Regions from separate parts of the Rhizobacter sp. P5_A1 genome, predicted to be linked through region 1. Evidence: predicted binding sites of a transcription regulator. Region 1 holds the regulator's gene; each other region holds the start of a gene.
The links. Region 1 encodes LexA, which represses DNA repair genes until DNA is damaged. Its sites were predicted from a motif close to ACTGTATNNNNATACAGT; they were not measured.
Positions count from the first base shown of each region.

Region 2: AC1DTW_RS07455 (PA0069 family radical SAM protein) is a predicted target of LexA. The motif match lies at 1,506-1,523, and genes of this name have one in related genera.
Region 3: imuA (translesion DNA synthesis-associated protein ImuA) is a predicted target of LexA. The motif match lies at 3,602-3,619, and genes of this name have one in related genera.

Region 1 covers NZ_JBFUKR010000010.1:151,468-161,803, reverse strand. Annotated here, with positions in the region: gene AC1DTW_RS13710 (D-2-hydroxyacid dehydrogenase family protein) at 1-66, opposite strand, end outside; gene AC1DTW_RS13705 (DUF1993 domain-containing protein) at 200-712, shown strand; gene AC1DTW_RS13700 (helix-hairpin-helix domain-containing protein) at 713-1,015, opposite strand; gene lexA (transcriptional repressor LexA) at 1,027-1,719, opposite strand; gene AC1DTW_RS13690 (asparaginase) at 1,826-2,773, shown strand; gene AC1DTW_RS13685 (hypothetical protein) at 2,770-3,165, opposite strand; gene AC1DTW_RS13680 (putative bifunctional diguanylate cyclase/phosphodiesterase) at 3,354-5,630, shown strand; gene AC1DTW_RS13675 (cyclic di-GMP-binding domain-containing protein, MshE-related) at 5,616-6,674, opposite strand; gene AC1DTW_RS13670 (organic hydroperoxide resistance protein) at 6,810-7,235, opposite strand; gene AC1DTW_RS13665 (MarR family winged helix-turn-helix transcriptional regulator) at 7,270-7,755, opposite strand; gene AC1DTW_RS13660 (ABC-F family ATP-binding cassette domain-containing protein) at 7,863-9,857, opposite strand; gene prmB (50S ribosomal protein L3 N(5)-glutamine methyltransferase) at 9,885-10,336, opposite strand, start outside.
Region 2 covers NZ_JBFUKR010000005.1:178,694-189,029, reverse strand. Annotated here, with positions in the region: gene AC1DTW_RS07470 (sigma-70 family RNA polymerase sigma factor) at 1-95, opposite strand, end outside; gene AC1DTW_RS07465 (restriction endonuclease) at 251-775, opposite strand; gene AC1DTW_RS07460 (hypothetical protein) at 959-1,420, opposite strand; gene AC1DTW_RS07455 (PA0069 family radical SAM protein) at 1,524-2,663, shown strand; gene AC1DTW_RS07450 (cation diffusion facilitator family transporter) at 2,685-3,593, opposite strand; gene AC1DTW_RS07445 (phosphoethanolamine transferase) at 3,636-5,318, opposite strand; gene dnaJ (molecular chaperone DnaJ) at 5,365-6,510, opposite strand; gene dnaK (molecular chaperone DnaK) at 6,633-8,579, opposite strand; gene grpE (nucleotide exchange factor GrpE) at 8,664-9,200, opposite strand; gene AC1DTW_RS07425 (RNA-binding S4 domain-containing protein) at 9,303-9,731, opposite strand; gene AC1DTW_RS07420 (sensor histidine kinase) at 9,731-10,336, opposite strand, start outside.
Region 3 covers NZ_JBFUKR010000014.1:84,545-94,880, reverse strand. Annotated here, with positions in the region: gene AC1DTW_RS16605 (MoaD/ThiS family protein) at 39-308, shown strand; gene AC1DTW_RS16600 (WD40/YVTN/BNR-like repeat-containing protein) at 378-1,418, shown strand; gene AC1DTW_RS16595 (hypothetical protein) at 1,626-2,162, shown strand; gene AC1DTW_RS16590 (YchJ family protein) at 2,187-2,591, opposite strand; gene AC1DTW_RS16585 (bifunctional helix-turn-helix transcriptional regulator/GNAT family N-acetyltransferase) at 2,588-3,532, opposite strand; gene imuA (translesion DNA synthesis-associated protein ImuA) at 3,701-4,519, shown strand; gene AC1DTW_RS16575 (Y-family DNA polymerase) at 4,587-6,155, shown strand; gene AC1DTW_RS16570 (VWA domain-containing protein) at 6,157-7,212, opposite strand; gene AC1DTW_RS16565 (DUF58 domain-containing protein) at 7,283-8,257, opposite strand; gene AC1DTW_RS16560 (AAA family ATPase) at 8,254-9,249, opposite strand; gene AC1DTW_RS16555 (S1C family serine protease) at 9,273-10,289, opposite strand.

The DNA of each region.
Region 1 (10,336 bases):
CATCACGCTGGCGCACTTGAGTTTGCGCACGGCGTCCTGGTAGTCGTCGAGGATGATGATGTTCACGGGGATCGGGGTCGCTCGCTGTTGCCCGGCGGGTGCCTGGCGATTGCCCGCAGGCTCGACCTTCATTGTGCACGCCGAAGCGCGAGCCTGTAGCATGCCGGCTCGCATACCCAATGACCCGGAGACAAGAACCATGTCGATCACCATGCACTCGGCCAGCGCGCCGATCTTCATCACGATGCTCAAGAACCTGAGCGTCTGGCTCGACAAGGCCGAGGCGCACGCGCAGGCGAAGAAGTTCGAACCGAGCGTCTACCTCGGCACGCGTCTCGCACCCGACATGCTGGCGTTCACGACCCAGGTCCAGATCGCCTGCGACACCGCAAAATTCGCGATCGCGCGGCTCGGCGGCGTGGACGCGCCGAAGTTCGACGACGCCGAGGCGAGCCTGGCCGACCTGCGCGAGCGCGTGAGCGCGACGATCGAGTACATCAACTCGGTGCCGGCCGCGAAGGTCGACGGCAGCGAAGACAAGGAGATCACGATCCCGCGCCGCACCGGCCCGATCACGATGAAGGGCGAGGCCTACCTGAAGCACTACGCGCTGCCGAACTTCTTTTTCCACGTGACGACCGCGTACGCGCTGCTGCGCCACAACGGCGTCGATCTCGGCAAGATGGATTACCTGGGCGCGCCCAGGTCCTGATCAGACCTGGCCGAACAGCGCCTTGCGCTGCGGCGTGTAGTGCCACCAGGGCGCGGCCGGCGCGCCGCGCATGAAATCGACCGCGGCCATGAAGGTGTCGAGCACGCAGGGATCGTGGCGCTGGTCGGTTGCGGCGCAGAGCTTCTGGTAGAGCACGAACGCATCCTTGCCGCGCAGGTCGGAAGGGCGCTCGATGCCGATCAGGCGCAGGTCGGCGGCCAGCGACGGGCCGATGTTCGGCAGCTGCTCGAGGGCAGTGCATTCGGCGGCGTTGGCGGCCTTGGGTGACTTGATTGCGGCCATGGTTGTCGCCGTCACATCATCATGTTGTTGCGGATCAGGCCGACGGCCAGGCCCTCGAGTTCGAACTGCAGTTCGCCGGCGTCGGCGCCGCTGGTGGGCACGACGATGGTCTGGAAGTCGGGGTTCTCGGGAATCAGCTCGATGCTGTTGCGGGTGCGCCGAAAGCGCTTCACGGTGACCTCGTCACCGAGCCGCGCGACGACGATCTGCCCGTTCTTCGCGTCTTTGGTGCGCTGCACCGCGAGCAGGTCGCCGTCGATGATGCCGGCGTCGCGCATGCTCATGCCGCGCACTTTCAGCAGGTAGTCGGGCCGGCGCGGGAACATGCTGGCCTCCATCAGGTAGGTCTGGTCGATGTGCTCCTGCGCCAGGATCGGGCTGCCGGCCGCGACCCGGCCGATCAGCGGCAGGGTCAGCTGCGCGAGGCTCGGCAGCGGCAGGCTGAACTGCTTGCCGCGCTGCAGGTTCAGCTGGCGCAGCGTCTCGGAGCGCAGCCGGATGCCGCGCGAGGTGCCGCCGACCAGCTCGATCACGCCCTTGCGTGCGAGCGCCTGCAGGTGCTCTTCGGCGGCGTTCGCCGACTTGAAGCCGAGCTCGCTGGCGATCTCGGCGCGCGTGGGCGGGGCGCCGGTGCGCTCGATCGCGCTTTGCACCAGATCGAGAATCTGCTGTTGCCGGTCGGTGAGCTTGGGCGGTTCGTACACGGGATTTCCTTGATGATGGCGGCTTGGGTAGCGCTGTGCCTTCGCACCGCACCCGCCTCACTGGAAATTCATCCAGCACCTGTATTTTCATCCAGCTTCCAGAAAAATGCAAAACCATGTATCGAAGGTCGTCGTGCTCGGCACCGGCGGGACGATCGCGGGCGCCTCGGCGGATCCCTCCGACAACGTCGGCTATGTGGCCGCGCAACGCGCGGTCGCCGACCTCGTTCGCGGCGTGCCGGCGCTCGCCGGCGTCGCACTCGAGGTCGAGCAGGTCGCGCAACTCGACAGCAAGGACATGGACCACGCGACCTGGCGCGCGCTCGCGCTGCGCTGCGCGCTGCACCTGGCCCGGCCCGAGGTGGCCGGCCTCGTCGTCACCCACGGCACCGACACGCTCGAAGAGACCGCGTGGTTCCTGCAGCGCGTGCTGGCGCCGGCCAAGCCGGTCGTGCTAACGGCGGCGATGCGGCCGGCCACCGCGCTGCAGTCCGACGGCCCGCAGAACCTGCTCGACGCGGTCGTCGTCGCACGCATCGCGGGCGCGCGCGGCGTCGTCGCGTTGCTGGGTGGACAACTGTTCGGCGCGCGCGACGTGCGCAAGGTGCATCCGTACCGGATTGACGCGTTCAGCGCCGGCGACGCCGGCGTGATCGGCATCGTCGAGGAGGGCCGGTTGCGCCTGTTCCGCGCGTGGCCGGACAGCGGCGCCGCGATCGGCGTCGAGGCCTTGCCCGATGCCGATCGGTGGCCCTTCGTCGCGATCGTGACCAGCCATGCCGGCGCGAACGCCGCGGTCGTGCGGGCGCTGTGCGCGGCAGGCGTCCGGGGTCTTGTCGTGGCCGCGACCGGCAACGGCAGCGTGCACCATGAACTCGAGACGGCGCTGCTCGAAGCCCAGCGCGACGGCGGCGTGCAGGTGCTTCGCAGCACCCGCTGCGGCAACGGTCGCCTGCTGGACGCCGGCGACACCGCGCTCGCGTCGGCCGACGACCTCACGCCCGCGAAGGCGCGGGTCGAGTTGCTGTTGCGCCTGGTGACGGGCGCGGTTTAGGGTCGACGCGGCGTGGCGTCGTCGGAATCGAACGGCTGCGTGTCGGCGAAGCCGTGCGCAGTGGTCTGGGGCGCTTCGAACACCAGCCCCGCCGCGATCTCCGGCGCTAGCTTGACGCTCAGCCGCGCCGCGGCCGGCGGCGCGCTGGCAGCCTTCGCGGAGGCCGCCGTCGTCGAGGCCATGCGCCAGGTCGACAGATCCTTCTGCAGCTGCGCGACCTGCTGACGGGCCTGCTTGACCTGCTCCTGCAGCGCATCGCGGTCGCTCTGCAGCTTGCCGAGGCGGTGCTCGAGCCGGCGTCGCTGGCGGCCGTAGCGCCAGCGGCAGACCCCGGTCGCCACGGCCGCGCCGAGCGCCGCCAGCACCAGCCAGGAGGTTGTGAAGTCTTGCATGGTCTTCGGCCTATCGGCCGTCCGCGGCGAGACTTGAGCCCCACGGGCTAGGGCTTTCACTACTTCCGGCATCAAGTTGTGCCGCCTCGCGGCCGATATCCCCCGAGTGCCCCGGCACGGCGGACGAGATGCCGCCGTGCCGGGCCCGAGTCGCCGCTGTTCGGCGATCCTGCTCGAAAGGGAACCTGATGGAGGCCTTGCCCGTCCGCGTCGCGTTGTTCGCGGCCGCCTTGTTGCTCTGTCTCTATTTGCCGCACGTGGCGCTGGACATGGTCCGGCGCACGCGCGCGCATCGTCATGCCAGTCCGTGGGGCTGGCTGCTCGGCGGCGCCGCATCGTGGGGCACCAGCCTGTCGGCCGCGCTGTTGCTGACGCTGCTGGCGCGCCACGGCGAGCTCGACCTGTCGCACGACGGCGCCTTGCTGCTCGCGTCCTGGCTGGTGAGCATGGGCACGGCCTTCGGGCTCTATGCGTCCGCCGCGGTCACGCTCGCCGGCTGGCGCGGCTGGCTGCGCATCAGCGCCGGGGTCGCGCTGGGAACGAGCGCTTCGTTCGGCCTGCTGCTGGTCTCGCTGCAGCCGGTGAACCCGTGGGCGGCGCTGTGGGCGCAGTCCTGGCTGCTCTCGGCGATCACGGCCGGCACCAGCGGCCTGCTGGTGGCCTACATCCTCGCGAGCGAAGGCCTGCTGCAGCTGCCCGCGCGCTTCGTGCAGACGGCCTCGGCCGGCGCCGGGCTGGCAATCGCGGGCTTGCTGTGGCTCTCGATCGGCGACGAGGTGTCGTCCGGCGCGCCCGACAACATCATCGGCCTGCCGACCGCGCATGCGGCCTTGCTCGCCGGCGTCGCCACCGTGCTGTCGCTCGCGGTGACGCGCTTCATGTCACGCGTCCAGCGCCACCTGGTCGATCGCACCGACGGGCTCGAGCGCTCGCTGCGCCAGGCCAACTCCGACTTGCAGAAGATCGCGTACCACGACGCGCTCACCGGCCTGCCGAATCGGCTCGTGTTCGAAGACAAGCTGCTCGCCGCGGTCGGCCGGGCCGATCAGGCGAAGGCGCGCCTGGCCGTGCTGTTCATCGACCTCGACGGCTTCAAGCCGATCAACGACTCGTTCGGCCACAGCAGCGGTGACGCGGTGCTGCGCCAGGTGGGCGATCGGCTGCGGCGCCTGTCGCGCTCGGCCGACACGATGGCGCGCGTCGGCGGTGACGAGTTCCTGATGCTGCTCGAAGGCGATGCCGACGAGCAGAGCGCCGCGCAGGTCGCCGCGCGCATGCTCGCCACGCTCAGCGAGCCGTACTCGATCGGCAGCCGCGAGGTCGCGGTGTCGTGTTCGATCGGCATCGTGTTCTACCCGGATGGCGGCGCGCAGCCGAAGCTGATCGCGCGCGCCGACGCGGCGATGTACGCCGCCAAGCGCTCCGGCGGCGCCTGCTACTGCTTCTTCGAGCCGAGCATGGAGGCCGATGCGCACGAGCAGCTCGACCTGCAGCGCGACCTGCGCCTGGCGCTGGAGAAGAACGAGCTCGAGCTGTTCTACCAGCCCAAGGTCGACGCCCACAGCGGCAAGGTCACCGCCGCCGAGGCGCTGCTGCGCTGGAAGCACCCGACCAAGGGCATGGTCGGCCCGGCCACGTTCATTCCCGTGGCCGAGCGTTTTGGCCTGATCGGCACGCTCGGCAACTGGGTCATCGAAGATGCCTGCCGCCAGTCGCGCGCGTGGCGCGACAAGGGGCTGCGCATGCGCGTGGCGATCAACCTGTCGGCGTTCCAGATGCGCCAGGACGATCTGGTCGAGCGCATCACGACCGCGCTGGCGCGGCATCGCATCGACCCGTCGCTGCTGACCTGCGAGATCACCGAGTCGGTCGCGATGGAGGACACGCGCGCGACCCAGACCACGTTCAAGCGCCTCGGCGACGCCGGCGTGCACTTGTCGATCGACGACTTCGGCACCGGCTATTCGAGCCTGAGCTACCTGCGCAAGCTGCCGGCCGAGGAACTGAAGATCGACCGCAGCTTCGTGATGGACATCGAGACCAGCGCCGACGCGCGCGCCGTCGTCGATGCGGTGATCCACCTCGCGCATGCGCTCGGCCTGAAGGTCGTCGCCGAGGGCGTCGAGACGGAACGCCAGCGCGACGTGCTGATCCAGCTCGGCTGCGACGAACTGCAGGGCTACCTGTTCGCCAAGCCGATGTCGGCGCGCGCGCTGCTGCTGTGGGCCAGCGACGATCGCGAGCGCGAGGCCGCCTTCAAGCCCTCGTTGTTCGGCGAGACGCGGCCGGTGACGGCCGGCGACGTGCTGGCCCAGCGCCACGCCGTCACGTCGACGGTGCCGAGGGCGACGCGCCACGGCGGGCCGGCGAGCGGCGGCGCATTCGCCGATACCTTGCCGGGCGAACGGCTCGATCCGTGGGCCGTCACGGCGGTGCTCGACCCGGGCAGTTCAGACGGTCGTTGAGAAGAAGCCGATGCGATCGGCGACGTGGCCGGACCAGACGTCGTGCTTCTGGCGATCCTGCGCCAGCAGGATCTGCATGCGCGACGCCAGCACCGGCACCACGCTGAGCCCGGCGGTGTGATCGGCCTTGAGCTTGACGATTCGCGACGGCTTGTCGACTGCGACGATCAGCCGCGTGCCGTCGAGCATCAGCGGCACCAGGCGGAACTTGGCAGCGATGCCCTGCGGCAGTTTCGCGATCGCCTTCGGATCGATCGGAAAGCGCGTCAGGTCGACCAGCGGATAGCCCATCTTGTGGGCCAGCGCGGTCTGCAGGCTGCCGCGCGAAATCAGGCCGCTGGCCACCAGCGACTCGCCGAGCGGGACATCGCGGGTCTGGCGCGCCAGTGCGCGTTCGAGCTGGGCCGGCGTCAGCAGCCCGAGCTCCAGCATCGACTGGCCGAGCGGGCGGATCGGCATGCGCTGCTGGCGCTCGATCGCCGCGAGCAGCTCGGTCGGGCTCGCGATCCACATGCGGGCGGCCACCTCTTCGGCGGACGCGCCGAACTCGGCGAGCGTGTACGCCGTGCGCGGTACGAACACGCGCTGCAGCGCCGCTTCCTCATCGACCGGTGTGAACAGGTACAGGCCCTCGGGCGCTTCGACGCGGCCGGTGGTGCGCCCGCTGACGACCGCCGCGCCGGCATTCAGCTGCAGGCGATAGTCGCGCTCATGCGCGGCGGCCGGCAGCCGTTCGACCGGCACCGGGCCGATCTGCACGACCGGCTCCAGCGTTGATTTCAACGTGAGGCGGCGAATGCGGGCGAATGGCAGCTCGACCGCCGGTCCGGCGCTCGAGCTGCGGAAGGTCAGCGTGCGCCCGGCCGGGTCGAAGCCGAGCATCTCGCCGTCGACCGCCGTGCCGGCCCGGCTCTCGATGCAGCACGGCTGCGCCACATCGTGCGCTGGCGCCGGCCGATGCCGCCATGCGAAGGGCGGCGCGGGCCACTGCCAGCGTCCAGGGTCTTCGGGGGCGTCGGTGATCAGGGTCGGAAACGGGGTCACGGCAGGCAGCGCAGAGGACGAGCGGGATTGCGGCGGCCACCTCGATGGCCGGAACCCAGCGTACGCCCTTCCGCGCTGCCGTGAGCGATCGAGAAAGCGCCGGATGCGCCCTCTTTTGGGCCGATCCGCCAATGCTCAGGCGACCGTCAGCAGCACCTCGATGTTGCCGCGCGTCGCGTTCGAGTACGGGCACACCTGGTGCGCGGCTTCGACGATCTTTTCGGCGGCGGCGCGCTCCATGCCCGGGATCGTGACGTTCAGTGCAACCTGGATGCCGAAGCCGGCCGGGATCGGGCCGATGCCGACATCGGCCTTGATCGACGTGTCGGCCGGCAGCGTGATCTTCTGTGTCATCGCGACGTACTTCATCGCGCCGATGAAGCAGGCCGAATAGCCGGCCGCGAACAACTGCTCGGGGTTGGTGCCGACGGCGCCGCTGCCGCCCATTTCCTTCGGCGTCGTGAGCTTCAGGTCGAGCACGCCGTCGGACGACTTGGACGTGCCTTCGCGGCCGCCGGTCGAGGTGGCGTGGGCGGTGTAGAGAACTTTGTCGAGCTTCATGGTGCGTTCCTTCGTGGAGCGGTGGTGGGGGAAATCAGGCGGCCGCCGGCGCCAGTTGGCCGGCGATGTTGGCGCGCAGCGCTTGCAGTTGCGCGGTCAGTTCGGAGAGCTCGCTGAGCTTGCAGCCGGTCGCGCAGGCGACCTGCACCGGCACGCTCTCGGCGCGGCGGCGCAGCGCGCGGCCGGCCGCCGTGAGCGTGACGATCACGCGGCGCTCGTCGCCGACGGCGCGCGCGCGGGCCAGCAGGCCGGCCGCCTCCATGCGCTTGAGCAGGGGCGTCAGCGTGCCGGAGTCGAGGTACAGGCGCTCGCCGAGTTCGCCGACGCCGATCGCGTCGGTCTCCCACAGCACGAGCAGCACGAGGTATTGCGGATAGGTCAGACCGAGCGCGCCGAGCACCGGCTTGTACAGCTTGGTCATCACCAGCGAGCTCGAGTAGAGCGCGAAGCAGAGCTGGCGATCCAGGCGCTGCAGCTCGCGCGGATCGGACTTCAGGACGCTGGTTCTGGTGCTCGACATGCCGCCAGTATATTACATCGCTGGCAATTTGATTGTGTGCAATTGAAATGCCGGACGGCGACGCCGAATGCACGACTCGACGGCCGAGGTCGGGGCGTGGCTCGCGATCAGCCGGCCGGCTGGGCGCTCAATGCGTCGAGCCGGGTTCCGAGCTCGAGCCAGCGGGCCTCGAGCGTCTCGATCTCGTCGACGATCTGCTTCAGGCGCTTGCCTTGCTCGGCCCGTTGCGCCGGCGCGAGGCCCGGTGCGGCCAGCGCCGCTTCGACGCTGTCGCGGTCGCTCATCAGCACGCCGAGGCGGTTGTCGATGCCGGTCAGCTCCTTGCGCAGCGGCTTCAGCTCGTCGCTGCGCTGCTGGCGCACCGCGGCGCCGACCTTGCGATCGCCGGCGCTCGACGCCGGGGCCGGTGGCATCGCAGGCGTCGCGGGTGCCGCCGCGGCAGGCGCCGCCGCGCCGCGCTTGCGCTTGGCCTTGTCGCCCTTCGACTGCTCGCGCGAGGCTTCGCGCGATTGTTCGAGCAACCACTTCTGGTAGTCGTCGAGGTCGCCGTCGAAGGGCTTGACGGCGCCGTCGGTGACGAGCCAGAACTCGTCGCAGACCTCGCGCAGCAGCGCGCGGTCGTGGCTGACCAGCATCACGGTGCCCTCGAACTCGTTCAGCGCCATCGACAGCGCCTCGCGCGTCGTCAGGTCGAGGTGGTTGGTCGGCTCGTCCATCAGCAGCAGGTTGGGGCGCTGCCAGACCAGCATCGCGAGCACGAGCCGCGCCTTCTCGCCGCCCGACAAGGTGCCGACCGGCTGCGTGACCATCTCGCCGACGAAGCGGAACGAGCCGAGGAAGTCGCGCAGCTCCTGTTCGCGGCCGGCCGGGCCCTTGTCGCGCGCGAGGCGGACCATGTGCATCAGCGCGCCGTCGTCGAGCGAGAGCACGTCGAGCTCCTGTTGCGCGAAGTAGCCGATCGACAGGCCCTTGCCCTCGGTGATGTCGCCGGCCAGCCGCGGCAGGTCGCCGACGATCGTCTTGACCAGTGTCGACTTGCCCTGGCCGTTCGCGCCGAGGATGCCGATGCGCTGGCCGGCGAGCACCGACCGGTTGATGTTGTCGACGATGCGCGCCTCGTGGCCCGTCTCGGAACGGTATCCGCACGCGACCTGAGAGAACGCGAGCATCGGGTTCGGCAGATTCAGCGGCTCGCGGAACTCGAACTGGAAGTCGGCGCTGGTCAGCACCGGGCCGAGCTTCTCCATGCGCGCCAGCGCCTTCACGCGGCTTTGCGCCTGCTTGGCCTTGCTCGCCTTGGCCTTGAAGCGGTCGATGAACTTCTGCAGGTGCGCCATGCGCTCCTGCTGCTTCTGGAAGTTCGCGGCGGCCTGCAGCAGGCGCTCGGCGCGCATCTCTTCGAACGCGGTGTAGTTGCCGGTGTAGCGGGTCAGCTTGGTCGCATCGAGGTGCAAGGTGACGTTGGTGATCGCGTCGAGGAACTCGCGGTCGTGGCTGATCACGATCATCGTGCCGCTGAAGCGCTTCAGCCAGGCCTCGAGCCAGACGAGGGCGTCGAGGTCGAGGTGGTTGGTCGGCTCGTCGAGCAGCATCAGGTCGGCCGGGCACATCAGCGCGCGCGCGAGCTGCAGCCGCATGCGCCAGCCGCCCGAGAAGCTGTTGACCGGCGCATCGAGTTCGGCCGTCTTGAAGCCCAGCCCGAGCAGCATCGCCTGCGCGCGCGGCCGGGCGTCGAAGCCGCCGGCATCGCTGATCGCATGGTGCGCGTCGGCCATCGCGTGGCCGTCATCGTCGAGCTCGGCCTGCACGAGCTGGGCCTGCGCTTCCATCAGGCGCGTGTCGCCTTCGAGCACGAAGTCGGTCGCGCCCTGGTCGGTCTCGGGCATCTCCTGCGCGACCTCGCCGATGCGCCAGCGCGGCGGCATGCCGACGTCGCCGGCGTCGGACTGGAGCCGGTGGGTCAGCAACGAGAACAGCGAGGACTTGCCCGCGCCATTGCGGCCGACCAGGCCGACCTTCTCGCCCGGCTGCAGCACGACGCTGGCCTGGTCGAGAACGAGTTTGACGCCGCGGCGCAGCGAGACTTGGTTCAGAACGAGCATGGGGAGGGCAATCGGGAAAGTAGGTGTTCAGGACCAGCGGTACTTGGCGAGGGCTTCGCGCGTGACGAGCAGGACCTGATCGTCACCGGCACTGGTTTCGAGCCACGCAACCTCGAGGCGGCGGAACGCGTGCTCGAAATGCGCGCGCTCGTTGCCGATCTCGAGCACCAGCACCGCGTCGACGGTCATGTGCTTCGCCGCTTCGCGCAGGATTCTGCGGATCAGGTCCATGCCGTCGTCGCCGCCGGCCAGCGCGAGTGCCGGTTCGGCGCGGTACTCGGCCGGCAGCGTCTGCATGCTCTGCGCGTTCACGTACGGCGGGTTGCACAGGATCAGGTCGTACGGGCCGCGCACCGCCGCGAGCAGATCGGACTGCAGCAGCGCGATGCGCTTGCCGAGCTTGTGCTGGTCGATGTTGATGCGCGCGACCGCGAGCGCGTCTTCGGAGACGTCGGCGGCATCGACCGTGACTTCCGGGT
Region 2 (10,336 bases), on a different contig from region 1:
GTGGCAAAGGCCGCACGATCGCTGAGCGCGACGCGAGCGAGCGTCTCGCCCAGCACTTCGGTGCGGTCCGACCACTGATTTTGGGGAGAAGCCATGCTGCCTCGCGAGTTCCGGGGCAGTATGCCGCAGCAAGGTGCTGGACCCCCTTTACCTGCGTGGCACCGCGTGCGAGCCCGGACGAACATGAACACAGGCCCCTCGGGGTCCGTTCCTCATTCTGAATCGCGCCCGCCCGCTTCGAGGAAAGCCTTCAGCGGGGTTGCGCCGCGCCGAGCGTCGACTCGCGTCGCGTGGCGGCGCGGGCCTTGTCGATCAGGCTGACGAGCGCCGATCCTTCGATCAAGCGGATGCCGCAGGTCGCCGCGAAGATCGTGGCCTCGCGGCTGAAGCGGCCGATCGTGAGCGCGAAGCCGCCCTCCGCACCGTGCGCGGTCATCGTCCGGTGCAAGGCTTGAACCGCATCGATACCGACCTTGGCCACCTGCCAATGCTTTGAAAGCACGATGAAGGTCTGGCGCTCGCGACGCAGCATCAGGGCGGCCGAGCGGTCGCGGCCAGCTTCGATGATCTGGTAGCCCTGCAGCTTGAACGCCTCGCCGACCAGGGCTTCGAATTCACGCGCGTCCATGCCGTCGAGCGAGGTCGCGGCGCGGCCTGGCGTTGCCGGCAGGTCAGCGCCGTCGCGCGCGCGGCGCCGAAGCGTCCAGACCGCCCCGATCGCGACGAGCACCGCGGCGAGCAGCGACAGGCCGACGCCGATCAGCGCGTTCAGCATCGGGTGCCTTCGCGGCGCGTTGCCGGGTGCGATCGGTGGTGTCTGCAGGGGAAGGTCATCGGTGCGGTTCGGGTGGCGGACGGAATGCGCCCGCGATCACTCTAGCGCTGCTGTTCAGGGCCGTGGCTGCGCGGCGCGTGCACTTCATCACGCGCGCGCGGCGCGAGCGTGATGACCGGCAGCTCAGCGCGCGCTGAGCAGGTGCTTCATCCGGTTCAACGCCTGCTTCGGCGTCATCTCGTACTTGATCCCGGTCGCCTTCTCGCGCCGTTCCATGGCCATCCTGAGTGCATCGAGCCTGCCATGGCGCTCGGCCGAGTAGCTGGTCGAGCGCGGCTTGCCGTTGACGCTCCAGGAGGCGACGAAATACAGGTAGGGGTGCTCCGAAAACCGCACGAGGCGCGGCCGGATGCCGATCACACCGCTGGTGTTGTTCGTCTGGGCGACGACGCGCGCACCCTTTCGCGGTGTGGTCGGCGGTGCGAGTTTCTTCAGTTCGGCCTCGGCGGCTCGCGCCTGCGCGAGCGCCTTGCGCACGCCGCCGTACTTGCGCACCGCGAAGAACTTCGTCATCGAGGCGTGTCGCGGGCCGACGCGGACTTGATAGCCCTGCGTCGATCCGGAGTTGATGTGTTGGATTGACATTCGATTGACCTTTGGTGCGAAGAATAGCCCCTGCAAGACCTGCGCGTGCGACCTCGGGGCAGCGCTCGCTTGCGGACGCGTCGAGACTGTGTATATTCACAGTATGAAAGGAAGCCGACGAATCGATGCATCGGAGCGGGACGATCCCGCGGCGAACGCGCGGGAACCCCAAAAGGGCCGCGGCACGGTTTGGGCGATCGAGCATCGGTTCACGCATCGGCTCGGCGAGGCCTACGACGACGGCTGGGGCACGCTGGATCAGCAGGCCACCGAGGAAAAGCTCGCGCCAACGACGACGATCATCGAAGAGCACGCCAAGTCGATCCTGTCGCGCAACGATTCGCCCGACATCTCGTTCGACCTGTCGGTGAACCCGTACCGCGGCTGCGAGCACGGCTGCATCTACTGTTTCGCGCGGCCGACGCACAGCTACCTGAACATGTCGCCCGGGCTCGACTTCGAGACCCGCATCGTCGCGAAGGTGAACGCCGCGGAACGCCTGCGCGAAGCCTTCGCGAGCCGCAGCTACCGGCCATCGTTGCTGAACCTCGGCTCCGCGACCGACGCCTACCAGCCCATCGAACGCAAGCTGTGCATCACGCGCGCGCTGATCGAACTGCTGGCCGAGTGCGCGCACCCGTTCTCGCTGGTCAGCAAGTCGTCGGGCGTCGAGCGCGACCTGGATCTGATCGCGCCGATGGCGCAGCGCGGGCTGGCGGCGGTCTACATCTCGGTGACCTCGCTCGACCCGGCGCTCGCGCGCATCCTGGAGCCGCGCGCGGCATCGCCGCAGCGGCGGCTGCGCACGATCGAGGCGCTGGCGAAGGCCGGTGTGCCGGTCGGGGTCAGCGTGTCACCGGTCATCCCGTTCATCAACGAGCCCGAGCTCGAGCACATCCTCGAAGCGGCGGCCGAGGCGGGCGCCAGCTCGGCGTTCAGCATCGTGCTGCGGCTGCCCTGGGAGGTGAACCCACTGTTCCAGCAGTGGCTGGAACAGCACTTTCCGCAGCGCGCGGCGCGCGTGATGGCGCGCGTGCGCGAGATGCGCGGCGGGCGCGACTACGACGCGAGCTTCGGCACACGGATGAAAGGCGAGGGCGTCTGGGCCCAGCTGCTCGAGCAGCGCTTCCGGAAGACGGCGGCGCGGCTCGGCCTGAACCGCACGCGCATCGAGCTCGACCTGACGCAGTTCAAGCGGCCGCTGGCACCGCGCCGCGACGGGCAGATCGATCTGTTCGGCTGAGCGGCGTGCCGGCTCGCGGCGTCAGTCGCGCAGATCGGGCTCGAAGAAGACCCAGCGCACCTGCGGGAACGCGACATGAAGCCCGCGCTCGACGATGTTGACTGCGCCGATCAAAGCGACATCCGAGGCCTGCGGGCGCATCCTGGCCTTCACTGCGACCATGACCTCGCCGCCCAGCTGCTGCGTGATCAGGCTGTAGACCTGTTCGACCTGCGCCTCGGCTTCGAGATGCGCGCGCATCCGCGCGACCACCCGCGGCTCCGCGCTCTGGCCGACGAGCAGGGCCTTGACCTCGACGCCGACCAGGATCGCCACCAGCACCAGCAGCACGCCGATGCAGATCGAGCCGATCGCATCCCACATCGGGTTGCCGGTGACCATCGCGAGCAGAACAAAGGCCAGCGCCAGCAGCAGTCCGCCGAGTGCGGCGAGGTCTTCGCCGAAGATCACCAGGAGCTCGCTCTGGCGCGATGTGCGGAACCATTGCCACAGGCCTTGCGCGCCGCGCTCCTTGTTGATCTCGCGCAGCGCGCCCCACAGCGAGACCGACTCGGCCGCGACGCCGAACGCGAGGATGCCGACTGCCACCCACGCATACTGGATCGGCTCGGTCGCGTGCAGCTTGTGCACGCCTTCGTAGATCGAGAAGAGCCCGCCCATGCTGAACAGCATCAGCGCGACGATGAAGCTCCAGAAGTAGATCGCGCGGCCGTAACCCAGCGGATGGTCGGCCGAGGCGCTGCGCTTCGCCTCCTTCAGGCCCCAGAGCAGCAAGGCCTGATTGGCGCAATCGGCGAACGAATGGATCGCCTCGGCCAGCATCGAGGCCGACCCGGTGAAGACCGCGCCGGCACTCTTCGCGAGGGCGATCGCGAAGTTGGCGCCGAGCGCGAACAGGATCGACTTGAGCGAGTCGGCTTGAGCGGACATGGTTCTCCCCGGGATTTTTTGGCCGGCCCGAACGCCCCGCGTTCAGGGTGCGCGGCAGGGCGCGAAAAAATCGAGCTGCGGCTTGTACTCGGCAGCGCGCACGCCCAGCAGCCCGAGCGTCGAGTGGAACAGGTTGTCGTGCGTCAGCGCGGCGTCACGCTGGGCACGCAGGCAGGCTGGCTGCAAGCGCGCATCGGCTTGCGCTCCCGCGCCGAGCCACAGCAGCATCGGCACGTGCTTCTGCTCGACCGGCGCCACCGCGTAGGGCAGGCCGTGCAGGTAGAGGTTGTTTTCGCCCAGCGATTCGCCATGGTCCGAGACGTAGAGCATCGCGGTGTCGTAGCGCGGCTGCTGCAGCGTCAGCCAGCGGATCGTCTGCGCCAGCATGTGGTCGGTGTAGGCGATCGAGTTGTCGTAGGCGTTGATCAGCGCCTGGTGCTCGCACTGCTGCAGCACGTTGGTCGTGCACTCGGGTTGGAACGGCTTGCGCGCGGGCGGGCTGCGCTTGAAATAGGCCGGTCCGTGACTGCCCATCTGGTGCAGTACCAGCAGCACCCCGCGCTCGCGGGCCGCATCGGGCAGCGCGGCGAGGCGTGCGTCGATGCCGTGCAGCAGCGCTTCGTCGAGGCACTCGTCGCCATCGCACAGCGCGGCGGGCAACGCCGGCCCGCCGGCGACCGGCTCCCGCGCATAGGCATGCGGTACGCGTTCGCACAGGCCCTTGCAGCCGGCCTGGTTGTCGAGCCACAGCACCGCGAGCCCGGCGCGCTGAACGAGGTCGAGCAGGTTCTCGTGATCCTGGTCGCGCGACTCGAACGTGCGCTTGCCGAGGTGCGAAAACATGCAGGGCAACGACGCCGCGGTGTTCGTGCCGCAGGACATCACCTGGCGAAAACTCAGCACGTCGAGGCTCGATAGCTCCGGGTCCGTCGGCCGCGCATAGCCGTTCAACGCGAAGTGGTCGGCGCGCGCGGTTTCGCCGACAACGAGCACCAGCAGCGGCGATTTTGCGCCCGCCGGGCGTGGCAGCACGCGTGCGTCGGCGCCGATCGGCAGCGGCGGCCCGCTCGGCCGGGCGCGCGACTGCAGGCCCAGATCGACCAGCGCATACAGCGAGTTCAGCGGGTTGATCAGGTAGCGCACCGTGCGGTGGTTGCGCATCGTCGCCGAGAGATCGGCGAACAGCGCGAACATCAGTGCCGCGAGCACGAGCGCCAGCGCAACGATCCCGAGCAGGTTGCGTCCGCCCTGACGCCAGAAGCTCAAGGCCCGCACCGGAACGCGCCAGAGCAGCAGCAGCGGCAGGCCGGCGAGCAGCGCGAGGCTGCCGAGCAGCCGCGGGTTCAGCAGATCGCGCACCTCGCGCGGGTCGGTCTGCACGACATTGGTCATCATCGTCGTGTCGATCACGACGCCGTAGTTGCCCATGAAGTGCGCGCCCAGCGCCGCGGCGATCAGCAGCAGCGCGATCGCCGGCTTGATCGTTCGGCGCCATGCGAGCAGCGCCAGCAGCAGCGCGCTGAGCGCCGCGATCATCGCGCCGAAGCCGGCGATGAACAGCAGGCCGCGCGGCGACGCGCTCTCGGGCAGCGCGAGCAATGTGCGCCACAGCGGCCAGTTCGGCAGCGCGGCAATCCACACGCCAGCGAGCACGGCCAGCGTCAGCGGGTTCCAGCCCGCGTGCGCATCGGAGAGGCCGGCGAATGTCCTGCGCTGCATCATCATGTGCGGCATTGTCGGCGCAGGTGAGGCCGCAGCCGCCGGCCCGGGCTCACTTGAAGATGTCTTTGACCCGATCGGTCCAGGTCTTGGCGTTCGGCGAATGCCGGTCACCCGACTTGCGGAACGCGTCGTCGAGTTCCTTCAGCAGCTTGCGCTGGTGCTCGGTGAGCTTGATCGGCGTCTCGACGCTGACATGGCAATACAGATCGCCCGGGTAGCTCGAGCGCACGCCCTTGATGCCCTTGCCGCGCAGGCGGAAGGTCTTGCCGTGCTGCGTGCCTTCGGGCAGTTCGATCTCGGCCTTGCCGCCGAGCGTAGGCACCTCGATGCTGCCGCCGAGCGCGGCGCTCGTCAGCCCGACCGGCACCGTGCAGTGCAGGTCGTCGCCGTCGCGCTCGAAGATTTCGTGTTGCTTGATGCGGATCTCGATGTAGAGGTCGCCGGCCGGGCCGCCGTTCGTGCCCGGCTCGCCGTTGCCGCTCGAGCGGATGCGCATGCCTTCGTTGATGCCGGCGGGGATCTTGACCTCGAGCGTCTTGTTCTTCTTGATCCGCCCCTGGCCGGCGCAGGTCGTGCATGGCTCGGGGATGATCTTGCCGGTGCCGTGGCAGTGCGGGCAGGTCTGCTGGATGCTGAAGAAGCCCTGGCGCATGTGCACCGTGCCCTGGCCACTGCATGTGCTGCAGACCTTCGGGCTCGTACCCGGCTTCGCGCCGCTGCCCTTGCAGGTCTCGCAGGTCTCGTACGACGGGATGCGGATCTGCGTTTCCTTGCCGTGTGCGGCCTCTTCGAGCGTGATCTCCATCGCGTAGCTCAGGTCGCTGCCGCGGAACACCTGCTGACCGCTGGCGCGGCGCTGGCCGCCGGCCGCACCGCCGAAGATGTCGCCGAAGATGTCGCCGAACGCCTCGGCGAAACCGCCGAAGCCCTCGGCACCCGGGCCGCCGCCGCGGCTCATGTTCGGATCGACGCCGGCGTGCCCGTACTGGTCGTACGCGGCACGCTTTTGCGCGTCGGTCAGCATCTCGTAGGCCTCCTTGGCCTCCTTGAACTTCTCTTCCGACTTCTTCGCATCGTCACCCTGGTTGCGATCGGGGTGATGCTTCATCGCGAGCTTGCGATAGGCCTTCTTGATGTCGTCTTCGCTGGCGTTCTTCGGGACGCCGAGTGTGTCGTAGTAGTCGCGTTTGGCCATGAAATCCAGGCTCCGGTCGAATCGATCTCTCGTCTGCTTCAAACACCAACGCCGGTTTCAGCCGGAGCCTGCCTCGCGCAAGGCAACTCCGTCCGAAACCGGCGATGGTCGGGGGAAGGGAATCAGCCCTTCTTGACTTCCTTGAACTCGGCGTCGACGACGTTTTCGTCGTCGGCCGCGGACTTGGCCGAAGCGGCTTCCGATTGCGGCTGTTCGGCGCCCGTGCCCGCTGCCGCCGCGGCGGCCTGCGACTCGGCGTAGATTTTCTCGCCAAGCTTCTGGCTCGCCGTCATCAGCGCCTCGGTCTTGGCTTCGATCTCGGCCTTGTCCTCGCTCTTCAGCGATTCTTCGGATTCCTTGATCGCCGCTTCGACCTTCTCCTTCTCGCCGGCTTCGAGCTTGTCGCCGTGCTCGGTCAGGCTCTTCTTGACGCTGTGGATCATCGCGTCGGCCGAGTTGCGGGCCTGGATCAGCTCGAGTTTCTTCTTGTCCTCGGCCGCGTTCATTTCGGCGTCCTTGACCATCTGTTCGATCTCGGCCTCGGTCAGGCCCGAGTTGGCCTTGATCGTGATCTTGTTTTCCTTGCCGGTGCCCTTGTCTTTCGCGCCGACGTGCAGGATGCCGTTCGCGTCGATGTCGAAGCTGACCTCGATCTGCGGCATGCCGCGCGGCGACGGCGGGATGCCTTCGAGGTTGAACTCGCCCAGGCTCTTGTTGCCCGAGGCCATCTCGCGCTCGCCCTGGTAGACCTTGATCGTCACGGCCGGCTGGTTGTCGTCGGCGGTCGAGAACACCTGCGCGAACTTGGTCGGGATCGTCGTGTTCTTCTTGATCATCTTGGTCATCACGCCGCCGAGCGTCTCGATGCCCAGCGACAGCGGGGTCACGTCGAGCAGCAGCACGTCCTTGCGATCGCCGGCCAGTACCTGGCCCTGGATCGCGGCGCCGACCGCGACCGCCTCATCGGGGTTCACGTCCTTGCGCGGCTCCTTGCCGAACAGCTCCTTGACCTTCTCCTGCACCTTCGGCATGCGCGTCATGCCGCCGACCAGGATCACGTCGTTGATCGCGCCGACAGCGACGCCGGCATCCTTGATCGCGGTGCGGCACGGTGCGATCGTGCGCTCGATCAGGTCTTCGACCAGCGCCTCGAGCTTGGCGCGCGTGAGCTTGATGTTCAGGTGCTTCGGACCCGAGGCATCCGCGGTTACGTAGGGCAGGTTGATGTCGGTCTGCGTGCTGCTCGAGAGTTCGATCTTCGCCTTCTCGGCGGCCTCCTTCAGGCGCTGCAGCGCGAGCACGTCCTTCGTCAGATCGACGCCCTGGTCCTTCTTGAACTCGGTGACGATGTAATCGATGATGCGCTGGTCGAAGTCTTCGCCGCCCAGGAAGGTGTCGCCGTTGGTCGACAGCACCTCGAACTGCTTCTCGCCGTCGACATCGGCGATCTCGATGATCGAGATGTCGAAGGTGCCGCCGCCCAGGTCGTAGACGGCGATCTTGCGGTCGCCCTTCTCGGTCTTGTCGAGGCCGAACGCGAGCGCGGCCGCGGTCGGCTCGTTGATGATGCGCTTGACGTCGAGGCCGGCGATGCGGCCGGCGTCTTTGGTGGCCTGGCGCTGTGCGTCGTTGAAGTAGGCCGGCACCGTGATCACCGCTTCGGTGACGGTCTCGCCGAGGTAGTCTTCGGCGGTGCGCTTCATCTTGCGCAGCGTCTCGGCGCTGACCTGCTGCGGCGCGAGCTTGTTGCCGCGCACCTCGACCCAGGCGTCGCCGTTGTCGGCCGCGACGATCTTGTAGGGCATCAGGTCGATGTCCTTCTGCACTTCCTTCTCGGTGAACTTGCGGCCGATCAGGCGCTTCACCGCGTACAGCGTGTTCTTCGGGTTCGTGACGGCCTGGCGTTTCGCCGAGGCGCCGACGAGGATCTCGCCGTCTTCCTGGTAGGCCACGATCGACGGCGTGGTGCGTGCCCCTTCGCTGTTCTCGATCACCTTGGTGGTGTTGCCTTCCATGATCGACACGCACGAGTTCGTGGTGCCGAGGTCGATGCCGATGATTTTGGCCATGTGGTGTGCTCCTGAGACTGGGATTGGGTTGTTCTTAACGTGTGGATAAGGTGTGGGCTTTCAAGCCTGAACCTGTGGAGTACTTCAGGACGCCGCCGCCACCGTGACCAGCGCCGGGCGCAGCACCCGGTCGGCGATCAGGTAGCCCTTTTGCAGCACCGCGACGACGGTGTTCGGCTCCTGCGCCGCCGGCACGACGCTGATCGCCTGGTGCTGGTGCGGGTCGAACTTGGTGCCGGCGTTCGGGTTGATCTCGACGACCTTGTTGCGCTCGAGCGCCGAGACCAGCTGGCGCAACGTGGCATGCACGCCTTCGAGCATCTGCTCGGGCGAGGCCTCGGGCAGTGCGATCGCGGCTTCAAGGCTGTCCTTGACCGGCAGCAAGCTGTCGGCGAAGCCTTCGACCGCGTACTTGCGGGCCTTCGCGATCTCGTCCTCGGCGCGACGCCGGGTGTTCTCGGCCTCGGCCTTGGCGCGCAGGTAGGCGTCCGAGACCTCGGCGTGCTTGGCTTCGAGTTCCTGCAGTTTTGCTTCGGCGTTGAAGGTCGCGGCGGTCTCCTGGGCGGCGCTCGCGGCGTCGCCTGGCTCCGGGTTCGGTTGGGTCGGGTCGATGTTCGTCATGGCGTTGGATGTTTTCCGTAGCGCCCCATGTGAGGCGATTGCCCTCAGGTTCAAGAGGGGATTGGAAGAATTTTTCCGGGCCGGTCGCTCGGCCGGACCGGGCTATTCGGGCTCGACCGACGCGCTCCAGCGGTTCCAGTCGGCCAGCTGGCGCCGGTCGCGCTTGGTCGGGCGGCCCTGCTCGATGGCCAGCGACGGCTCGGCGTTCATGCGCCGCTCCAGCGCCTGCTTCGTGCGTTGCTCGATGCTCTCGGGCGTTTCCTCGAACATCGTCGCCGCGTGCGTCGCTGGGCCGCGCTGTTCGCCGGCGGCGGTGACGACGACGGTACGGGCGACGTGACCTTGCCGGAGCTCGATCCTGTCGCCGACGCGCACTTCACGCGAGGGCTTTGCGGCCTGGCCATTGACCTGCACCCGGCCGCGCCCGATCTCGTCGGCGCTCAGGCTGCGGGTCTTGAAGAAGCGGGCGGCCCAGAGCCATTTGTCGAGCCGGACCTTGCTGTCGGTCGGCTTGGTCGAGATTTCCTTCATCAGGGCGGATTGTCGGTCAAGGGCAGCCGAACCGTGGCATCGAGACCCTGCACATGGGCGCGCAACACGCGATTCTCAAGCGCGATGCTGCCGCCAAGCGACGCGACGATCTCGTGGCAGATCGCCAGACCGAGTCCGGCGCCGCGCTGCAGGTCGCTCGCCGGCGCACCGGCCGCGAAGGGCTGGAACAGGCGCCCGCGCTGCTCGGCCGGGATGCCCGGGCCGCCGTCGGCGATCGTCAGCGCGACGTGGTGCGAATCGCGCGCCATCGTCACCGCGAGCGACGAATCGTCCGGCGAGTTCTTGACCGCGTTGTGCAACAGGTTGCGCACCAGCTCGCGCAGCGCCCATTCGTGGGCCCGCACGGGCGCTCGCACCACGTCGAGCGAGAAATCGAGCCGGTGCTCGGCGATCAGCGGCGCGACGTCGAGTGCGACGGCGCGAACGGTCTCGGCCCAGTCGACGACCGGGGCGTCGCCCTGCTGGCGCAGCTGTTCGACCTTCGCGAGCGCGAGCATCTGGTTCGCGAGTTCGGTCGCACGCCGTACCGTGTGGTCGATCTCGAGCAGCGCCTGCCCGGGTTCCACGTCGCCGCGCAGCGCCGA
Region 3 (10,336 bases), on a different contig from region 1:
GATTGATTGTGGCGCAGCCGCGCGGCATCATGGCGCCGATGGCACGCATCGTTTTCACTCAACAGTTGCGGCGCTTCACCGAGACGCCCGAGGTCGATGCGCCGGTCGAGACCTTGCGCGCCGCGCTCGACGCCGCCTTCGCGCTGAACCCGCGACTGCGCGGCTACGTGCTCGACGACCAGGGGCACCTGCGCGGCAACGTCGTCGCCTTCGTCGACGGCCGACGCTGCGCCGAGCGCATCAGGCTCGACGACCCGCTGCGGCCCGACAGCCGGGTGCATGTGATGCAGGCGCTGTCGGGCGGCTGAACCAACGAGGAGGCGACCGTGATCGACCGACAACGCGCCTGGGTCGCGACCCGCAAGGGCTTGTTCGAGATGCGCCAGCGCGGCGGCGCGTGGGCGATCGAGCGGGTCATCTTTCTCGGCGAGCCGGTGTCGATGCTGCTGCCGCCGCAGGCCTCCGGGCGGATGCTCGCGGCGCTGAACCTCGGCCACTTCGGCGTCAAGCTGCACGCCTCGGACGACGCAGGCGCGACGTGGCACGAGCTGCCGACGCCCGCCTACCCGCCGCAGCCCGACGGCGAGCCGGTCGCCGGCGTGGCCTGGAAGCTGGTGCAGATCTGGTCGCTCGAGGCCGGTGCGGCAAGCGGCACGCTGTGGGCCGGCACGCTGCCGGGCGGCCTGTTCCGTTCGGACGACAACGGCGAGTCGTGGCGGTTGGTTGAGTCGCTCTGGAACCAGCCCGGCCGCGCCGAGTGGTTCGGCGGCGGCTACGACGTGCCCGGCATCCACTCGATCTGCCCGCATCCGGCGCGGCCGGGCGAATTGCTGGTCGGCATCAGCTGTGGCGGCGCCTGGGTCAGTACCGACGACGGCGCGAGCTGGCGGCTGCAGGCCGACGGCATGCACGCGGCCTACATGCCGCCCGACCAGGCCGAGAGCCCGAACACGCAGGACCCGCATCGCATTGTGCGCTGCGTCGCGCAGCCCGACGTGCTCTGGTGCCAGCACCACAACGGCGTCTGGCGCTCGGGCGACAACGCGCGCTCGTGGCAGGAGGTGCGCGGCGCGCCGCTGTCGAGCTTCGGCTTCGCGACCGCCGTGCATCCCGACGATGCCGACACCGCGTGGTTCGTGCCTGGCGTGGCCGATCAGCAGCGCGTGCCGGTCGGCGGCGCGCTGGTCGTGAACCGCACGCGCGATGGCGGGCGCAGCTTCGAGACGCTGGGCCGCGGGTTGCCTGCCGAGCACTGCTACGACCTGGTCTATCGCCACGGCCTGGCTGTCGACGCAAGCGGTCGCCGGCTGCTGATGGCGAGCACGACCGGCAACCTGTGGGCGAGCGACGACGGCGGCGATCGATGGGCGATGGTGCAGGCGCATCTGCCGCCGATCTACGCCGTCCGCTTCGACTGACGATCGCGAGCGCGGCGCGCGCGACTCACATCCGCTCACGCGAGTGTGGCGAACACCGCACATCCGAACGACGAACGTGGGGGCGACCCCCATGCGAGGGATGTGTTGTCACATAGAGCGGCCGAAAATTGCGGCATGCGTTGAGCCCGTCGTCGCGAGCTCCGCTGCACCGGACAGGCGCCACACTGTTCCGGCCAAGGATCTGCCATGCCGCAAACCTACAACGTTGGAGCCCGCTCGCTGTTCGTCACCGCCACCGCCTGGGTGTTCATCGTGCTGGCGGCACTGACCAGCATCTCGGCACTGGTGCAGAACGCGGCGGTGGCGTCGTTGATGCCGGGACTGCAGGTGGCGACCGCGCGCCTGCCGTTGCTGACCGGGCTGCTGATCGGCTACCTGCCGTGGGTCGTGGGCATCGGCCTGGTGATGTCGCTGGCCACGCTCGCTTCGGCGATCGGCCTGCTGATGCGCCTCGACTGGGCGCGCCGCAGCTTCATCGTGCTGCTGGTGGTGGCGATCTTCGCGAACCTGCTCGGCCTGTGGCTGCAGCAGGAGGTCGTGCAGTCGGTGGTCAGCAACACGCTGAACAGCGTCGCGATCCCGCAGCAGGCGATGGGCGTGTTCGGCGGCTTCGTGACCGCGGCGCGCGTGATGGCCGTGCTGATGACGCTGGTCGGCTGCGCGTTGCTGGGCTGGATCATCCGCCGGCTGATGTCGGCGACGGTGCGGCAGGAATTCGCCTGAGGAAGCGCCGGGCCGAGACTGCGCTCAGGGCGCGTCGCCGTCCACGTAGTACCAGCGGCCCTCTTCGCGCACGAAGCGGCTGAGTTCGTGCAGGCGCTCGGCGCGGCCGCCGAGCTTGCTGCGGGCGATGAACTCCACCGTCGCGTGGTCGGCGTCGATCGGCGTGTGACGCCGCAATTCCAGACCCAACCACTTCAGCCCCGGCGGATTGGGCGCCAGCGACGCCGGGCGCGTGCTTGCATGCCAGGTCGCGATCAGGTAGTCGAGACGGTCGAGCACGAAGGCGCTGTAGCGCGAGCGCATCAGCGCCTCGGCGCTCGGCGCCAGCAGGTGCAGCGGGCCGGCGTGGTAGCGGCCGCAGCAGGCTTCATAGGGCAGGGCGTCGCCGAGTGTCGCAAGAGTCCGGCAGGGGCAGGGCAGCGGCGTCATGCCAGCGCGAGCTCCCAGGTCTCGCCGACGAGGTCGTGGCCGAAGCTGTGATGCGACTCGCTGTGCGTTGGCACATAGCCCGCCTGGCGGTAGATGGCGCGCGCGGCGAACAGGTTGGCGTTGGTCCAGAGCATGATCTTCCGATAGCCCGCTTCGCGCGCGAAACGCGTGCAGGTGTCGACCAGTTGCCGGCCGAGGCCGAGGCCGCGTGCCGCGGGTTCGACCAGCAGCAGGCGCAGCTGGGCCGTGCCGTCGATCGGCGCGCGCGTGCTGTCGTCGCGCGCCTGGACCAGGAAGATGCTGCCCAGGCGCGCGCCGTCGCGCTCGGCGATCCAGCACGCTTCGCGCTGGGGGTCGAAGTGCTCGATGAAGTCGGCGGCGATGCGCGCCACGAGCGCCTCGAAGCCGATGTCCCACGCGTACTCCTGGGCATAGAGCGCGCCATGGCGCGAGATCACCCAGCCGATGTCGCCGGGGCGATGCGGGCGCAGCGTGGCGGGTGCGCCGCGTGCCGGCGATTCGCCAAGCAGCTGCTCGATGCCCGTCATCGACTGCAGCAATTGCTGCTGCTGCGTTTCGGTCAGGGTCGCGAGCAAGGCGCCGATGTCGTCGCGCGAGCGCGTGTCGAGCGGCGCGAACGCGCGTTTCCCCACGGGGGTCAGGCGCAGGTGCTGCTGGCGCGCGTCGTCTTTCGAGCGCGTGCCCTGGATCAGTCCGCGTTCCTTGAAGCCGGTCAGCAGGCGGCTGAGGTAGCCGGCATCGAGGTCGAGCGCGCGCGCGAGCTCGGTCGCGGTCAGGGCATCGTGGTGCGCAAGTTCCCAGAGCAGACGCGATTCGGTGAGCGTGAACGTCGAGTCCAGCAGACCTTCGTGCAACGCGCCGATGCGGCGCGTGTAGAAGCGGTTGAAGCGGCGGACGGTTTCGATGCGGGTGTCGAGCATGGTGGTCGATTCTTCCGCAGATGATTGCCAAAAGCAATCAATTGGGAAATCCCTGAGCTTGCGCAATGAACTGTATAAACGTACAGTCTTTCAATGGACTCGCTGCCTGCTTTCGCACCGCCGACACCGCTTCCGGCGGTGCACGCCGCGCGAGCACTGTACAGGCACGTGGTCGATCCAGCGCTGGCGCCCACCTCGGGGTTGCCCGAGGCCGCGACTGTCGCCCGCCCGGCGCCGATCCGCCCCGAGAGCCTGCATCCCACGCTCTGGTTCGGTCACCAGCTGGCCCGGCATGGCGATGCGGCGGTCACGAGCGGCTTCGCGGCGCTCGATGCGCAGTTGCCCGGCGCCGGCTGGCCGCGCCGGGCCTTGACCGAATTGCTGTTGCCGCATCCGGGCGTCGGCGAGATCCGTCTGCTCGCGCCCAGCCTGGTCGCGACGCAGAACGCCGGTCGGCTGGTGATACTGTTCGATCCGCCCGCCACGCTGTCGGCCACGGCACTTGCGCAGCTCGGTTTCGAGGTCGAGGAACTGCTGATCGTCAACACCCGCACCCGCGTGATCCCCGGCACCGACAGCCTGTGGGCGCTGGAGCAGGCGCTCAAGAGCGGCCATGTCGGCGCCGTGCTGGCGTGGCTGCCGCCGCGCTTGCGGGCCGAGCGCCTGCGCCGGCTGCAGCTGGCCGCCCATGCCCACGACGGCCCGGCCTTCGTGTTCTGCGAGATGAGCGCGGCGCAGCGTCCCACGGCCGCGCCGCTGCGCCTGGCCTTGCGCGCCAGCGGCGCCGATGCGCTCGCGGTGCGCGTGCTGAAACGCCGCGGCCCGCCGCTCGATGCGCCGGTGCGGCTCGCGCTGCCGCCGGTGCTGTCCGAGGTGGCGCAGCAGCGTGCGCAGGCGGGCCTCGAGCCGGCAGGCGCAGCCACGGCCGTGTCGACGCAGCCGATCGGCCTGCACCCCGCGACCTTCGTCAACCTCGCCGCCGGCTGATTGCAATTCGCGGGCCGCTTGAAGCGCAGCATGCGATCCATGGCGCATCGTCAGAACCTTCTTCACCGTGCTCTGGATCGCTCTGCACCTGCCGCAGCTGTCGCTCGAATCGTTCGCGGCGACGCTGCCGCACGAATCCGCCGATCAGCCGCTGGCGCTGCTGGACACGCATTCGATCCTTGATGTCAACGCCCCGGCCCGCGCGCTCGGTGTCAGGCCCGGCTTCAAGTGCGCCACCGCGCTGGCGCTGGCGCCGCAGCTGACGCTGGGGCTGGCCGATCCGGGTCGTGATGCGCAGGCGCTGACCGCGGTCGCGCACGCGGCGCTGGCGTTCACGCCGATGGTCGTGATCCAGCCGCCCAGCGATGCTGCAGCCACCGGCGCGCCCGATGCCGCGCCCCACACCGTGCTGCTCGAAGTGCAGGCCAGCCTGCGCTACTTCGGCGGCCTGCCCGCCTTGCTGCAGCGGCTGCAGGCTGCGCTCGTGCCGCTCGGGCACCGGCTGAACATCGTCAGCGCGAGCACCGCGCTCGGCGCCGCGCTGCTCGCACGCGTGCACGCCAGGCTGAACTGCGCCGACCTCGCCGCCACTTGCCGCGCGCTCGAGCGTGCCCCGGTCTGGCTGCTCGGCCCCGGCCGCGTGCATTGGGAGGCTTTGCAGGGCATGGGCCTGCGCACGCTGACCGATCTGAAGCGCGTGCCGCGCGACGGCCTCGCGCGCCGCTTCGGCCCGGTCGTGCTGAGCGAGCTCGATCGCGCGACCGGCGCCCGCCCCGATCCGCGCGAGCCGCTCGCACTGCCGTCCGCGTTCGAGAGCCGGCTCGAACTCTTCGCCCGTGCCGACACCACCGAGCAGCTGCTGCATGGCGCCACGGTGCTGCTGACGCGACTGGTGGCGTGGCTGTCGGCGCAGCACGCTTTCGTGCGCCGCTTCACCCTCGTGATGGCGCACGAGCGGCGCTCGCGCCGCGATGCGCCCGGCGCCGAGACCACCGCTCTGACGATCGCGCTTGCCGAGCCCTCGCGCGACAGCGTCCACCTGCGGCTGCTGCTGCGCGAACGGCTGGCGCAACTGCAGCTGCCCGCACCGACGCTGGAACTGCGCCTGCACGCCGAAGACATCGCGCGCCGCGCGCCGCCCAACACCGAGCTGTTTCCGACGCCGGCCTGCGAGCAGGAGGGCCTGATCCGCCTGATCGAGCGGCTCCAGGCGCGCCTCGGGCGCGAGCAGGTGCTGCGGCTGGAGGCGCGTGAAGACCATCGCCCCGAGCGCGCGACCGCGTGGTGCCTGGCCGACGCGCAGATGCGCCCGGCGCGCGCGCAAGGCAGCGCCGGCCGCCGCGTTTCATCCGCCGTGTGCAGCAACCTGGTGCGCCCGGTCTGGCTGCTGCAGCGCCCCGAGGCGCTGGCCGAGTGCGAGCTTCTCGGCGAGCGCGGCCCGCTGCTCGATGGCCAGCCGCTGCAATTGCTCAGCGGCCCGGAGCGCATCGAATCCGGCTGGTGGGACGCCGATCTCGTCCAGCGCGATTACTACATCGCGCAGCTGCCCGATGGCGCGCTGTTGTGGATCTTCCGGGAGCGCGTGCCGGTGCCGGGCTCGCGCCTCGCGTGGTTCCTGCAAGGCCGGTTCGGCTGAATCAGGCGACCCTGCCGAACCACCATACCGACAAGCCTGCCGCCAGCACCACCAGCAAGGCGCCGGCGGCCGCGAACAGCGCGCTGATCTCGGTTTCCTTCTTCTCGACGATCAGTCGGGTCGACAGGCCTTGGTACACCTGCTTCAGGTCGGCCGCGGTGCCGGCGTAGAAATAGTCGGCGCGGGTCAGGTTCGCGATGTTCTTCAAGGTGTCTTCGTCGAGCCGCACGCGCATCGACCAGCCCTCGAAGCCGATCGTCTCGCCTTCCTTGGTGCCGATGCCGACGGTGTAGACGCGCACGCCGCGGTCGGCGGCCATCTTCGCCGCCTCGACCGGGTCGGGGCCGGTCGTGCGCTGGCCATCGGTCAGCAGGATGATCGCGGCCGAGCCGTACGAGCCCGGCGCGACCGGCGTGAACGGTGGGCGCGGCTTGTCGCCCGGCGCCGGCGGCATCTCGCGCTGGCCGGTGATCTGCGAGAGGTCGATGCCGGCGTCGGGGAACAGCGTGGCCAGCGACAGCACGATGCCGCTGCCGATCGCGGTGCCGCGCTGCAGCTGGAAGCGATCGATCGCGGCGACGACGTCCTCGCGGCTCAGCGTGGGCGCCTGCACGACCGCGGCGGTGCCGGCGAACTGCACGACCGCGATGCGCACGCTGCGCGGCAGCTCGGCGACGAAGGCCTTGGCGGCCTCTTTTGCGGCGGTCATGCGATCGGGCAGCACATCGGCCGCGCGCATGCTGCCGGAGACGTCGATCGCCAGCACGATGGTCTTCTCGGCCGACGGCAAGGTGATGACCGCGGCCGGCCGCCCCACGGCGACCAGCAGCGCCGCCATCGCCGTCAGCAGCAGCGCCGGCGGCAGATGGCGGCGCCACGCCAGACCCTTGCTCATCGCCTGCTTGACCAGCCCGAGGCTGGCGAAGCGCAGCGCGCTCTTCTTGCGCCGGCGCAGCAGCCACACGTACAGCAGCACGAGCAGCGGCAGCGCGATCAGCCCCCACAGCATCTCGGGCCACAAAAAGGTCAACGGCAGCTTGAACGGGAGATCGTTCATTGGTGCACCCTTCGGCCTACGGCCGGTCCCGCCGGGCGGGAATGAGCCTCTACGGGCGGCCGGGCGAGGCTCATGTCGATGCCCCGGCCCAGGCCGACAGATGCCCGCCGACATCCGCACGGCCCGGCCTGCCGCTCCAGTTTGCGAGCCGGCTGCGCTGCTTGCGCAACTCGGCGAAGCGCAGGATTCCGTCCATCAGGTCGGCGTCGGTCGACAGTTCGAGGGTGTCCACGCCGGCGCGCGCGAGGCCTTCGCGCAGCGCCGTCTCGCGCTGCTGCGCGGCCGCCGCGAAGCGCTTGCGGAAACCGCGGTCATGCGTGTCGACGACGAGCTCTTCGCCGCTCTCGGCGTCGCGCATCGTGACCAGGCCGAGGTCGGGCAGCTCCATCTCGAGCGGATCGAACAGGCGCACCGCGGTCACTTCGTGGCGCATCGCGAGCTGCGCCAGCGCCTGCTCCCAGCCCGGCGCGCTGATGAAGTCGGAGATGACGAACACGGTGCTGCGGCGGCGCACGATGCCATGCGCGGCGGCGAGCAGGTCGCGCAGGTTGGTGGCGCCGGTCGGGCTCTGTTCGGGCCGCGAGGCCATGCGCTGCAGCAGGTTCAGCACGTGCACCCGGCTGCTGCCGGCCGGCAGCACGGTGTCGACCTCGGTGCCATAGAGCAGCGCGCCGACGCGGTTGCCGTGACGCGTCAGCAGCCGCGCCAGCACGCCGACGAACTCGCGCGCCAGCGTGCGCTTGGTGAGTTCGTTCGAGCCGAAGTCGACGCTCGCGCTCAGGTCGACGAGAAACCAGGCGGTCAGCTCGCGGTCTTCGGTGAACTGGCGCACATAGGGCTGCTGCAGCCGCGCGGTCACGTTCCAGTCGATGTGGCGCACGTCGTCGAAGTGCTGGTACTCGCGCAGATCCGCCAGATCGAGCCCGGCGCCGCGCCACAGCGTGCGGTAGTCGCCCTGCAGCAGGCCGTCGAGGCGGCGGATGACCGTCCACTCGAGGCGCCTGAGCAGCGCCTCGGCGGTCGGGCTCGTCGGGGCGGTTGTCATGGCTCGAGCGGCTTGTCGGGCACCGGGATCTTCTTCATCACGCGCTGCACGATCGCGTCGGCGCTCAGGCCGTCGGCGAGCGCTTCGTAAGAGAGCACGAGCCGGTGGCGCAGCACGTCGCCGACCAGGCCGGTCATGTCTTCGGGCAGCGCGTAGCCGCGCCCGCGCATGAAGGCCAGCGCGCGCGCGCCCTCGATCAGGCCGATGGTCGCGCGCGGGCTCGCGCCGTAGCTCAGGTACTTCGCGAGCTCGGCCAGGCCGTAGCGGTCCGGGCGGCGCGTCGCGCTGACGAGCTTGACGGCGTACTGCATCAGCGACGGGTCGACATACACCTTGCGGCATTCCTGCTGCAGTTCGGCGAGCTGACCCATGCTGGCGACGGCCGTGACGACGGTGGCCGCGCCGGTCACGCGCTGCGCGATCACGAACTCTTCTTCCTCGCTCGGGTAGTCGACCAGCACCTTCATCATGAAACGGTCGACCTGCGCCTCGGGCAGCGGGTAGGTGCCTTCGGTCTCGATCGGGTTCTGCGTCGCCATCACCAGGAACGGCTCGGGCACCTTGTGCGTCTCGCCGGCGATCGTGACCTGGCGCTCCTGCATCACCTCGAGCAGCGCGCTCTGCACCTTGGCGGGCGCGCGGTTGATCTCGTCGGCCAGCAGCAGGTGCGTGAAGACCGGGCCGAGCGAGGTCGAGAACTCGCCGGTGCGCGGGTTGAAGATGCGCGTGCCGACCAGATCGGCCGGCACCAGGTCGGGCGTGAACTGGATGCGCTTGAACGTGCCGCGCAGGGTGGCGGCGAGCGTCCTGACCGTCAGCGTCTTCGCCAGCCCCGGCACGCCCTCGACCAGCAGGTGGCCCTGCGCGAGCACCGCAACCATCACGCGTTCGAGAAAGTGATCCTGCCCGACGACGACGCGCTTGACCTCGTAAAGAATCTGCTCCATCAGCGTGGAGGCGTGTGCGCTGCTGGTGTTGACGCTGTGGTCCATTCGGGAGGCCCTGGAGTTTCGAATCAGAACGGCGGCATGCCCACGGCCGCGGCCGCGTTCTCGATCGGCACCGCGAAGCCGATGCCGATGAAGGTGCGCTGCTGCGAGGGATTCAGGATCGCCGTGACGATGCCGACGACCTGGCCGTCCATCGTGACCAGCGGCCCGCCCGAGTTGCCGGGGTTCGCCGCGGCGTCGAACTGGATCAGGTTTGTCAGCGTCTGCCGGCCTTCGGGCGAGCGGAACTCGCGCTTCAGGCCCGAGACCACGCCGGCGGATACCGAAGGCCCGATGCCGAACGGAAAGCCGATCGCCGCCACCTGGTCGCCCGGCGAAAGATCGCCGGTGCTGCGCAAGGTCGCGGCTTCGAGATCGTCTGGAATCGTCTTCGCGCGCAGCACCGCGAGATCGTTCTCGGGCTGCATGCTGATCACGACCGCGTCGGACTCGGTGCCGTCCATGAACGTGACCTTGATGCGCTTGGCACCGTTGATCACGTGCAGGTTCGTCAGGATCGTGCCGTTGTCGATGATGACAACGCCGGTGCCGACGCCGCGCTCGACCGGCGTGCGGGCAGGCCTGGCGTCCTTGCCGCTTTTGACGTCCTTGGCGTCTTTCGCCTCCTTGCTTTCGTCGCGGTCGCTGCCGTCGTCGCCCTCGGTCATCAGGCCGACGACACGCACGATCGACGGCAGCACCGCGTCATAGGCCGCCGCGACCGGCGAAGCCAGCGGTTTCTCCTCGATCGACTTGCGCATCGCGGTGTCGATCTGCGCCATCGTCAGCGCCGGCGTGCGCGGTGCCATCCCGCTGTTCAGTGCCAGCCCGGCGGCGACCAGCAACAGCACGGCGCTGGCCCACAAGCGCCGTTCATGGCGCACGAGCATCGCCTTGAAGCGCCCGCGGCGCGTGGCCGGGGGAACGCGGCTGGAGGCGGGCGCGCCGTCGGTCGTCTCGGTTGCCGCGGCCCCGACCGCGGCGGCGTCGTCGGGGGCCCGGGCGAGCGGGCGTGAGCGACTGTAGAGCGGTGCCTTCTTCATCGTCTGGATCCCGGGTGAACGTCTGATCCGATCCATCGCGGCAGTCG